3 regions of the Marinobacterium sp. LSUCC0821 genome follow, and region 3 is predicted to be linked to each of the others. Evidence: predicted binding sites of a transcription regulator. Region 3 holds the regulator's gene; each other region holds the start of a gene.
The links. The regulator FNR, encoded in region 3, switches genes on or off when oxygen is low (the NO sensors DNR and NnrR bind a similar motif). The targets are predictions, from matches to a motif close to TTGATNTANATCAA.
Positions count from the first base shown of each region.

Region 1: paaG (2-(1,2-epoxy-1,2-dihydrophenyl)acetyl-CoA isomerase PaaG) is a predicted target of FNR. The motif match lies at 1,158-1,171, and genes of this name have one in related genera.
Region 2: HH196_RS08325 (cytochrome ubiquinol oxidase subunit I) is a predicted target of FNR. The motif match lies at 1,596-1,609, and genes of this name have one in related genera.

Region 1 is NZ_CP051666.1:1,411,057-1,414,336, forward strand. Features, by position in the region: gene HH196_RS06735 (DNA-deoxyinosine glycosylase) at 1-167, opposite strand, end outside; gene paaX (phenylacetic acid degradation operon negative regulatory protein PaaX) at 157-1,083, opposite strand; gene paaG (2-(1,2-epoxy-1,2-dihydrophenyl)acetyl-CoA isomerase PaaG) at 1,260-2,051, shown strand; gene paaK (phenylacetate--CoA ligase PaaK) at 2,076-3,280, shown strand, end outside.
Region 2 is NZ_CP051666.1:1,722,164-1,725,443, reverse strand. Features, by position in the region: gene HH196_RS08325 (cytochrome ubiquinol oxidase subunit I) at 1-1,496, opposite strand, end outside; gene modC (molybdenum ABC transporter ATP-binding protein) at 1,650-2,732, opposite strand; gene modB (molybdate ABC transporter permease subunit) at 2,729-3,280, opposite strand, start outside.
Region 3 is NZ_CP051666.1:944,401-947,680, forward strand. Features, by position in the region: gene HH196_RS04595 (sulfite exporter TauE/SafE family protein) at 1-79, shown strand, start outside; gene hemN (oxygen-independent coproporphyrinogen III oxidase) at 175-1,560, shown strand; gene fnr (fumarate/nitrate reduction transcriptional regulator Fnr) at 1,665-2,432, shown strand; gene HH196_RS04610 (adenine phosphoribosyltransferase) at 2,451-2,993, shown strand; gene HH196_RS04615 (alpha/beta hydrolase) at 3,088-3,280, shown strand, end outside.

The DNA of each region.
Region 1 (3,280 bases), 470 kb from region 3:
CCGATGTATGACGACAATATCTGCCAAAACAGATTTCGAGGATGACCATAGTACTGGCTCTGCGCGATAGAGCGCTTGCCTGGTAGAGAACCGAGAACTAAAAGCTTTGCATCATTTCGGTAGGCTGGCGGAAAACCGATATCCAACCTATAAAATTCACCACCCATCAGAGCGCAAAAAACGGTTTCTATAGGTGTCACTCACCTCTAAATGGGTTCCATCTTCACCTTCAAGATGCGAAGCAAGCCAACGATCAGCAGAACTAGAGAGCTGCTCATAGATTAACGCACAGAGCTCACGCGCCGAGTGACCTGGCCAATCTTTAGGAAGCAATTGATCAGGTAATAACGGGTCCCTTAAAACCAGTTTTCGGTACTCATGGATCAACAGCGTTCTGGCAATAAAAGCGGATTGCGGATCGACTGCACTCTTTCCCTCAAGCTCAGTTAGCAGCGGTTGAAACAGTGTAATAAACGAAGTGTATGCAGTCGCAAGACCATCCAAACTCCAGGCATCAACAACCAAAGTCTCAAGGGCCGCATCAGCAGCCAGTGGCTCTGATGATTGAAAACAGACAACGGAATCGGCAAAGCGACTCTCAGTTAATTTCTGCTCAACCTTTTCTAAATCAGCGACTGGACTGATCAGAAGGGAGTTACCCAAAACACCAAACCGCATATCACTTAATGCGAGCTGTAGTTCACGACGCTGCTCGTTATTTAGCTTATGGACCGATAGCAGCGTCCATACACCCTGCCACCCTACTCTTTGTGCAGAGTAGACTCGTCGAAAGGCCTGAGCAAAACGCTGCTTTCCAGATTCAGTGAGTGCATAGAAACTTTTTCGCCCAACCTTCGTGCTAGATAGCCAGCCATCCTGCGCGAGGCGGAAAACAGAGGTGCGCATCAGTCGCTCATTGACACCGAAAGGCTCAAGAAGATTGATTAAACCACCCAACCAAGCACGGCCACCTCGAGGCTCAACCGCATCACCCCAGACACTTATAATCAGCGAAGGCGCTCGGAGAGGTGTCTGCGCTTTAAAGTGCTCAAGAATTATTTCTAGGGTCTTCGGTTTGTACATAGTGATATGTGCTATAAATTGATGATGAAATGAGTCTACCGATAAAAGCGATACAAAAAAAGAATATTTTTTTATTGATCTGTATCTATTAATCAGGCATTTTTAAAAAAGAGCATCGCGCATTGCTACCAAAACCGAATCAACCAAAAATATAAAATGTTCGGAGCCTATTAGGGATGGAATTCAAGCATCTACTGTTACAGATTGAGTCAGGTGTAGCTAAACTCAGCTTGAACAGACCAGAAACACTCAACAGCTTTAATGAAGCGATGCATCTTGAGATGCATGCCGCGCTTGACGCCATCGCTAATGACAAAAGCATTCGAGCACTTCTACTAACGGGTGAAGGTAGGGGCTTCTGTGCCGGACAGGACCTATCAGACCCACTAGTTAAACCGGCAGAGCCAATGCCAGACCTAGGTGAAGTGATTGGTCGTTACTACAACCCAATGCTCACTAAACTAAGTCAAATGGCGATACCAACTATCTGTGCAGTGAATGGTATCGCGGCAGGTGCCGGCGCAAATATTCCATTAGCTTGCGACTTCGTCATTGCAGCTCGTTCAGCAAAGTTCATTCAAGCATTCTGCAAAATCGGACTAATTCCAGACTCAGGTGGCACCTGGTTCTTACCACGCCTTGTTGGCATGGCTCGCGCTAAACAACTCGCCATGCTTGGCGAACCGCTTAAAGCTGAGCAGGCCCTAGAGTGGGGGCTCATCTACAAGGTAGTAGATGATGAGAACCTTCAGTATGAAGCAACCAACTTTGCTAAACACTTGGCAACCCAACCAACTCATGGTCTGGCTTTAACCAAACAGGCATTGCAAGCGAGCCAAACCAACACCCTTGAAGAGCAGTTGTTACTTGAACAGCAACTTCAACAAGTCGCAGGCAACTCTTATGACTACAAAGAGGGTGTTATGGCCTTTATCGAAAAACGACCTGCCGCATACAAAGGCGAGTAATTTAAGAATTCGAGAGTAATGATCATGATCAAGCGAAATGAGTTTCGACCAGACCGCCTAGACCCTATGGAGACAGCCTCCATAGATGCGCTTCGTGCTGAACAACTTGAACGTCTTAAATGGAGCGTGCGCCACGCCTATGACAATGTCGCAATGTACAAGCGCCGCTTTGATGAGCAGGGTATTCACCCAGACGATATTAAGAACCTAGATGATCTAGCAAAACTGCCGTTCACCACTAAGAGCGACCTGCGTGACCACTATCCCTATGGGATGTTTGCAACACCGATGGAGCAGATTGTTCGCCTCCACGCATCGAGTGGCACGACTGGGCAGCCAACGGTTGTGGGTTACACACAGAATGACATCGACACTTGGGCTGAATTAGTTGCGCGCTCTATTCGTGCTGCAGGCGGCAGACCTGGAGACAAGGTTCACGTCTCATATGGCTACGGTCTATTCACGGGGGGCCTAGGCGCACACTACGGTGCAGAGCGCTTAGGCTGTACAGTCATTCCAATGTCGGGTGGGCAGACTGAGAAGCAGGTTCGTCTGATCAAGGATTTTGATCCAGACATTATCATGGTGACCCCATCGTACATGCTCAATATCGCAGATGAGATGGAGCGCCAGGGTGTTGATCCGCATACACTAAAACTTCGCCTCGGTATTTTTGGCGCAGAGCCATGGACCAACGATCTTCGTCTTGCGATGCAGAAGCGTCTCGATATGAAAGCGACAGATATCTATGGTCTTTCAGAAATCATGGGCCCTGGTGTTGCCCAAGAGTGTGGCGAGACTCAGGACGGGCCAACAGTTTGGGAAGATCACTTCTACCCAGAGATTATCGACCCGGAAACTGGCAAGGTTCTGCCAGATGGTGAGCTAGGTGAACTTGTATTCACCACCTTAAGCAAAGAGGCGCTGCCAATGATCCGTTACCGCACGCGAGATCTGACACGTCTGCTACCAGGAACTGCGCGCCCAATGCGTCGTATCGATAAGATTACAGGCCGCTCAGATGACATGATGATTATTCGTGGCGTCAACGTCTTCCCTACTCAGATTGAGGAGGAGGTCGTGAAGGTTCCTGAGTTCTCTGAGAACTTTGAGATTCACCTGTACCGCTCTGGCAACTTAGACAGCATGACAGTTCATATCGAACTACGTCCAAGTTTTGCCCATTTGGGACAGGTAGAGATAGATAAACTAGTTGCTGATCTCAAGCA
Region 2 (3,280 bases), 780 kb from region 3:
ATGTACTTAACCATCAAATAAACTTCGATCACGAGGAAGAGTGAGTAGAGACCGACAAAGCCACCAATACTCATCCACAGATCCAGTTCAGTGAGGTGAGACGTTGCGACATAGGTCGGTAGAATTTCACCAATCGCCCATGGCTGACGACCAAACTCAGCGACAAACCAACCCATTTCACTCGCTACCCAAGGTAGCGGCAAGCTAAGCAGTGCAAACCACTGCAACCACCGAGTTTTGTATGCCTTACGCTTAGTGGTGTAGTAGAAAGATAGAACGAATAGCAGCAGCATCGTGAAGCCTGCACCTACCATGATACGGAAGGTCCAGAACATCGGCGCAACCTGCGGAATAGTATCGCGTGCAGCGAGCTGGATCTGCTCGTCAGTCGCATCTACCACTGCTTGGGTGTAGCGCTTAAGCAGCAAGCCGTAACCTAGATCCGCGCTAACTTCAGAGAATGCAGCACGGTTTTCAGGCGTATCTTCACCGTTACGAAGTTTCTCAAGCAGGCCGTAAGCCACAATACCGTTACGGATGCGATCTTCAGCGTGAGCCACTAGATCCTTAATACCCATAACCTCTTCGTCCAGAGAACGCGTTGCAATAAGACCCAGAGCTCCTGGAATCTTAACTGCGTAATCGGTATGCATGGTCTCTTCGTTAGGAAGGCCAACAAGAGTAAAGGCTGCTGGCGCTGGATGTGTTTCCCACTCCGCTTCGATTGCCGCCAATTTAACCTTTTGAACCTCACCCACTTCATAGCCAGACTCGTCACCTAGCACGATAACAGAGATTGCTGATGCAAGACCGAATGCAGACGCGATCGCAAATGAGCGGCGTGCAAATGGAATGTCGCGGTTACGAAGCATGAAGTAGCTGCTGACAGCCAGTACGAAAATAGCGCCCGTTACATAACCCGCAGAGACAGTGTGAACAAACTTCACCTGTGCAACTGGGTTGAATAGGACCTCGGCAAAGCTGTCCATCTCCATGCGCATGGTTTCGAAGTTGAAGTAGGCTCCAACTGGATTCTGCATCCAGCCGTTTGCGATCAAAATCCACAACGCTGAGAAGTTAGAGCCAATTGCAACCAGCCAAGTCACTGCAAGGTGTTGAACCTTGGTGAGTCGATCCCAGCCGAAGAAGAATAGACCGATCATGGTAGATTCTAGGAAGAAGGCAACAAGACCCTCGATAGCCAAAGGCGCACCAAAGACATCACCCACGTAGTGTGAGTAGTAGGCCCAGTTCGTGCCGAACTGAAACTCCATTGTCAGACCGGTGGTTACACCCAGTGCGAAGTTGATACCGAACAATTTACCCCAGAATTTGGTCATATCACGGTAGATCTGTTTACCGGTCATTACATAAACCGACTCCATGATCGCCAATAGAAATGAGAGACCTAGGGTAAGAGGGACAAATAGAAAGTGGTACATCGCCGTGATGGCAAATTGCCAACGTGATAGTTCCACTACCGATTCTGAAATCATCGAGGATGCCTCCAATGACGTTAATTAATCTCTATGATCGTTTGTGTGTAGTGCACAAAAATACAGAGGGATATTACCTCGTTTATTAGCGAAAGGTAATTGATATATATCTAATTTAGATAAGCTTTGATTAATTTCGACAGTTGATGTCGTTTAAGCGCAACTGTTCCGGTTGGACTGATGTATTGCCTGAATACACAGGTGGCAGTTATCACCTGCTACCAGACCAAGTTTCTGGAATGCACGTGCAGAGAGGCGTGCCGTTAATTCACCAATGGCCGTTTCCAGGGTTAGGAAGATGCTATTCGGTGCGGGCGTTGTTACAGAAGTAATCTTTCCTGCTAATTGATTTAGAGCTGAACTCTCTGCAATCCGCAATCTCGTAATAAGCATATCGTGGCCGAATATCTCCAAACATAGTGGGCTACCGACCTCTGCCTTCACTGTAGGTGTAAATAGGGTCACACCATTAGCAGCCAATTCTGTTAAACCATCTTGATGGTGTGCAACCACCGACGCTTTGAATTGTGAGCTCATAGCGCGATGAGCCTGCTTGTTGATGCGACTATCGGAAAGCACTTCCCTCGCTGGCCCTGGCGTGGTCACCCGTCCATCATCGATAGCCACAACATAGTCTGCTAAACGCAGCACCTCTTGAGCCGAGTGTGTGACATAGAGAATGGGTATCTCTAGTTCATCGCGCAACCGTTCAAAGTAGGGGAGAAGTTCCGCTTTACGTGACTCATCTAGGGCAGAGAGAGGTTCATCAGCAAGAATAAGCTGCGGGTTGCTCAGCAGCGCTCGGCCAATTGCCACGCGCTGTTTCTCACCGCCGGATAGGCGGGCTGGCTGACGATCAAGCAGGTGGTCTATACCAAGCAGTTGAATGATGTAATCAAACTGCTGATGCTTCATCGGCTTGCTGGTCACCTTGCTAGCGTAGAGAAGATTCTCCTTAACACTGAGGTGCGGGAAGAGTCTGCCCTCTTGAAAGATATAACCTATCTGGCGTTGATGCGCTGGCACCCAAATCTTCTCTTTACTGTTAAAGAGAGTCTGGCCATTAACGATGATCTCGCCCTGATCAGGCCTTTCAAGACCCGCAATGGTGTTAATGATAGATGTTTTGCCAGAGCCAGATTTACCAAATAGTGCGGTAATACCCTTGGGTACTTCGAATTGAGCGTCGAGCTGAAAGCTAGAAAACTGCTTCTGAATATTGATAACCAAACTCACTGGCCTAGCCTCCGGCTTACTCTGCGAGAGAGAATCTCAGAGGCGATAAGGGCACCCATCGCGATACAGATTGAAATGATTACCAGTTTCACCGCAGAGCTCTCACCCCCTGGTACCTGTAAAAAGGCGTAGATCGCTGAGGGTAGCGTTTGCGTTTGCCCCGGGATATTCGAGACAAAGGTGATGGTGGCACCAAACTCACCCATCGCTTTTGCAAACGCTAGAACAGCACCAGCGATGATACCCGGGAGCATCAGTGGCAGAGAGATGGTCAAAAAGACTCTATGTTTTGCAGCGCCAAGAGTGGATGCAGCCTGCTCTAGTTTCGGATCTATAGCCTCAATAGAGAGACGGATCGCTCTGACCATGAGTGGGAATGCCATGATTCCGGCGGCGAGAGCAGCACCACTCCAGCGAAAAGCGAACTGGATTCCCCACTCAGCAAGAAAGCTTCCCAGCGGTGTACGTGTCCCAAAGGTGATGAGAAGAAGATAGCCGGTTACAACAGGTGGCAGAATAAGAGGGAGGTGAACTAAGCCATTCAAAAA
Region 3 (3,280 bases):
TGTTGCCCAGCAATCAGTACGCAGATTTTCAGGGATTCTCCTTATTGCTATGGGTATTTGGACGCTTCTAAGTGCATAGCAAATAGTCGCTTACCGAAAGCAAATTGATGCGCATCAACAACTTTTTGTTTTAACTCGGTAAACTGGCACGACTATTTTGAGAAGGATTGGCTCGTGCTTGCACAAACTAAAATTCAATGGGATTCAGACCTCATTCGCCGTTACGATCTGGCGGGACCTCGTTACACCTCATACCCTACCGCACTGCAGTTTGAGAACAGCACTGATAGTCGCGCAATACTGACAAGTGCAATTAACGAGCGAGATCCAAGCCGTCCACTTTCTCTCTATATCCATATCCCTTTCTGTGCACATGTCTGCTACTACTGTGGCTGTAACAAGGTCGTGACTGCCGATCGCAGCCGCGCTCAACCCTACCTCGATACGTTAATCAAAGAGATCAAAATGCGCGGTGAAGAGCTTGGGAAATCACAGGTAGTTGATCAGCTTCACTGGGGCGGTGGTACACCCACGTTCATCAGTGATGAGCAGACCAAGCTTTTGATGGAAACCCTGCGAGAGAACTTTAACCTGCGTGATGACGATGAGGGCGACTACGCCATTGAGATCGATCCTCGTGAGATGAGCGAAGGTCGTTTACAGCTACTCCGAAATCTAGGCTTCAACCGCATCAGTATTGGCGTGCAGGATGTAAACCCTGAGGTACAAAAGAAGGTAAATCGGGTCCAATCACTGGAGATGACGACCGCCCTTCTAGAAGAGGCGCGCGACCTTGGTTTCCGATCAATTAACGTCGATCTCATCTACGGTTTGCCACTACAAACTGAAGAGAGTTTTGCAGAGACCTTAGATCGCATCCTAGAACTACGCCCAGATCGCCTTTCAGTATTCAACTATGCGCACCTTCCTGAGCGCTTTAAACCGCAGCGTCGCATCAATGCAGATGAACTGCCTGATGCAGTTACAAAACTCGCCATTCACCATCAGAGTATTGATAAGCTAACCTCTGCAGGCTACCGCAACATCGGCATGGACCACTTCGCGCTGCCAGAGGACACCCTAACCCGCCATCAAGATGAGGGCACCCTGCACCGCAACTTCCAAGGCTACACCACCCACTCGGAGTGTGACCTGATTGGTCTTGGCGTCTCGGCTATTAGTCAGATTGGTGACTACTACCTGCAGAACAGCCCTGATATCACGAAATATGATGCGGGCATCAATGCAGAGGGCTCTGCGATCAGTAAAGAGTACAAAATGAACGACGATGACAAAATTCGTCGCGCGGTGATTACTCGCCTGATCTGTGACTTCCAGTTGAACTTTGCTGATCAGTCCAAAGAGCTTGGTATTCAATTCCAAGAGTACTTTGCTGATGAACTTCGCCTATTGGAACCGATGGTAAATGACGGACTTATTCATATGAATGAGAAAGGGTTAGATGTTACAGCCGCTGGGCGACTATTAATTCGCAGAGTCTGTATGACCTTTGATGCTTACATAAACCATAGCGAGCAGCGATTCTCACGAATTATCTAAGACTCTAGTAAAAGAGACTGAATAAGCAGCGCTTATCGACAAATATCGTTTTTTGACTTGGGTCACTAATCCTCTTTGGCTATACTCGTGCCAACGAGGTGAATATGTCCGATACTCAAAAATTAAAGATCGCAAACATCAATGAAGTGCACTGCAACACCTGTTCACTTAGCTCTTTGTGTTTGCCAGTGTCACTCAATAACGACGATATGGTTAAACTTGATGATATCGTCGATAAGAGCAAGCCTCTTCACAAAGGCGATTTTCTGTTCCGCCAAGGCGAGAACTTTGGCTCTCTCTATGCCATTCGTGCAGGCTCAATAAAGACCTACTCAGTAAGCCCGGATGGTGAAGAGCAGATCAACGGCTTCTACTTCCCTGGTGAACTGGTTGGCCTTGCAGGCCTGGACTCTGGCGCATACCCAATGAGCGCTAAGATGCTAGAGACCACTACAGTCTGTGAAATCCCATTTGAGCGTCTTGATGATCTTTCAGGTCAGATGCCTGAGCTACGTCGTTCTATCATGCGCTCGCTGGGTCGTGAAATTAGTGAAGATCAGCAGATGATGATGCTGCTATCGAAAAAAACTGCAGAGCAGCGTATCGCAACGTTTATGCTGAAAATTGCAGACCGTTTTGCCGCACGTGGTTACTCTTCAACCTCTTTCCGACTATCTATGTCGCGAAATGAGATTGGTAACTACCTAGGCCTTGCTGTAGAGACAGTGAGCCGAATCTTCACCCGCTTCTCTTCGCAGAATCTGATTCGTGTTGAGGGTAAAGAGCTAGAGATCCTTGATACTCAGGCACTAATGGAAGCGGCTGGTGAGTGTCATGGTCCAGGCTGTGGCAGCCAAGCTAAACTGGGTTAATTCCCCTTCGGAGTTTTAATGTCTTACGACGAGTTTTACGTAAAATCGGTAGTTCGCTCTATTCCAGACTGGCCAGAACCGGGCATTTTGTTTCGCGATATAACACCAATTTTCCAAGACCCTAAAGCATCTCGCATGGTCGCTAACGCCTTTGTTGATCGTTACATGAGCATGGATGTATCCCACATCGCCTGTATCGATGCGCGTGGCTTTCTGTTTGGTGCAATCATTGCCCATGAGTTAAAGAAACCGCTTGTTCTAGTGCGCAAAAAGGGCAAGTTACCTGGCGAGACCATTTCTCAGGATTACACGCTCGAGTACGGTACAGCCTCGGTAGAGATACAGAAAGACGCACTTAAATCTGGAGACAGAGTTGTACTTATCGATGACCTGATCGCAACAGGTGGTACTGCATTGGCTGCTTGTACCCTGATTAACGGCCTAGGCGCCGAAGTTGTCGAGGTGGCAGCATTGATCGACCTACCTGATCTAGCAGGCTCAACCAAGATCCAAGATACAGGTGTACCCGTACACTGTTTGCTTGCCTACGACGGCCTGTAAGGGTTTCACCATTTAAAAACGGGGCATCTTGCCTCGTTTTTTTATTGGAGTAGACTCATAAAAAAAATATAACTTCTCAGCCCTGGAGAGATAGATGCAATTCCTACCTAAAGCGATTGCCGGCATACTAATGCTTACAGCACTTAACGCCAGCGTTGCACAAGCAGAACAAGTACAGATTCCATTCAATGGTTTAACCCTCAATGCCAACCTGGAGCTCGCGGAAGATAAGACACTCGCTGATGGCGTACTTCTTCTGTTACACGGCACACTGGCGCACAACGAGA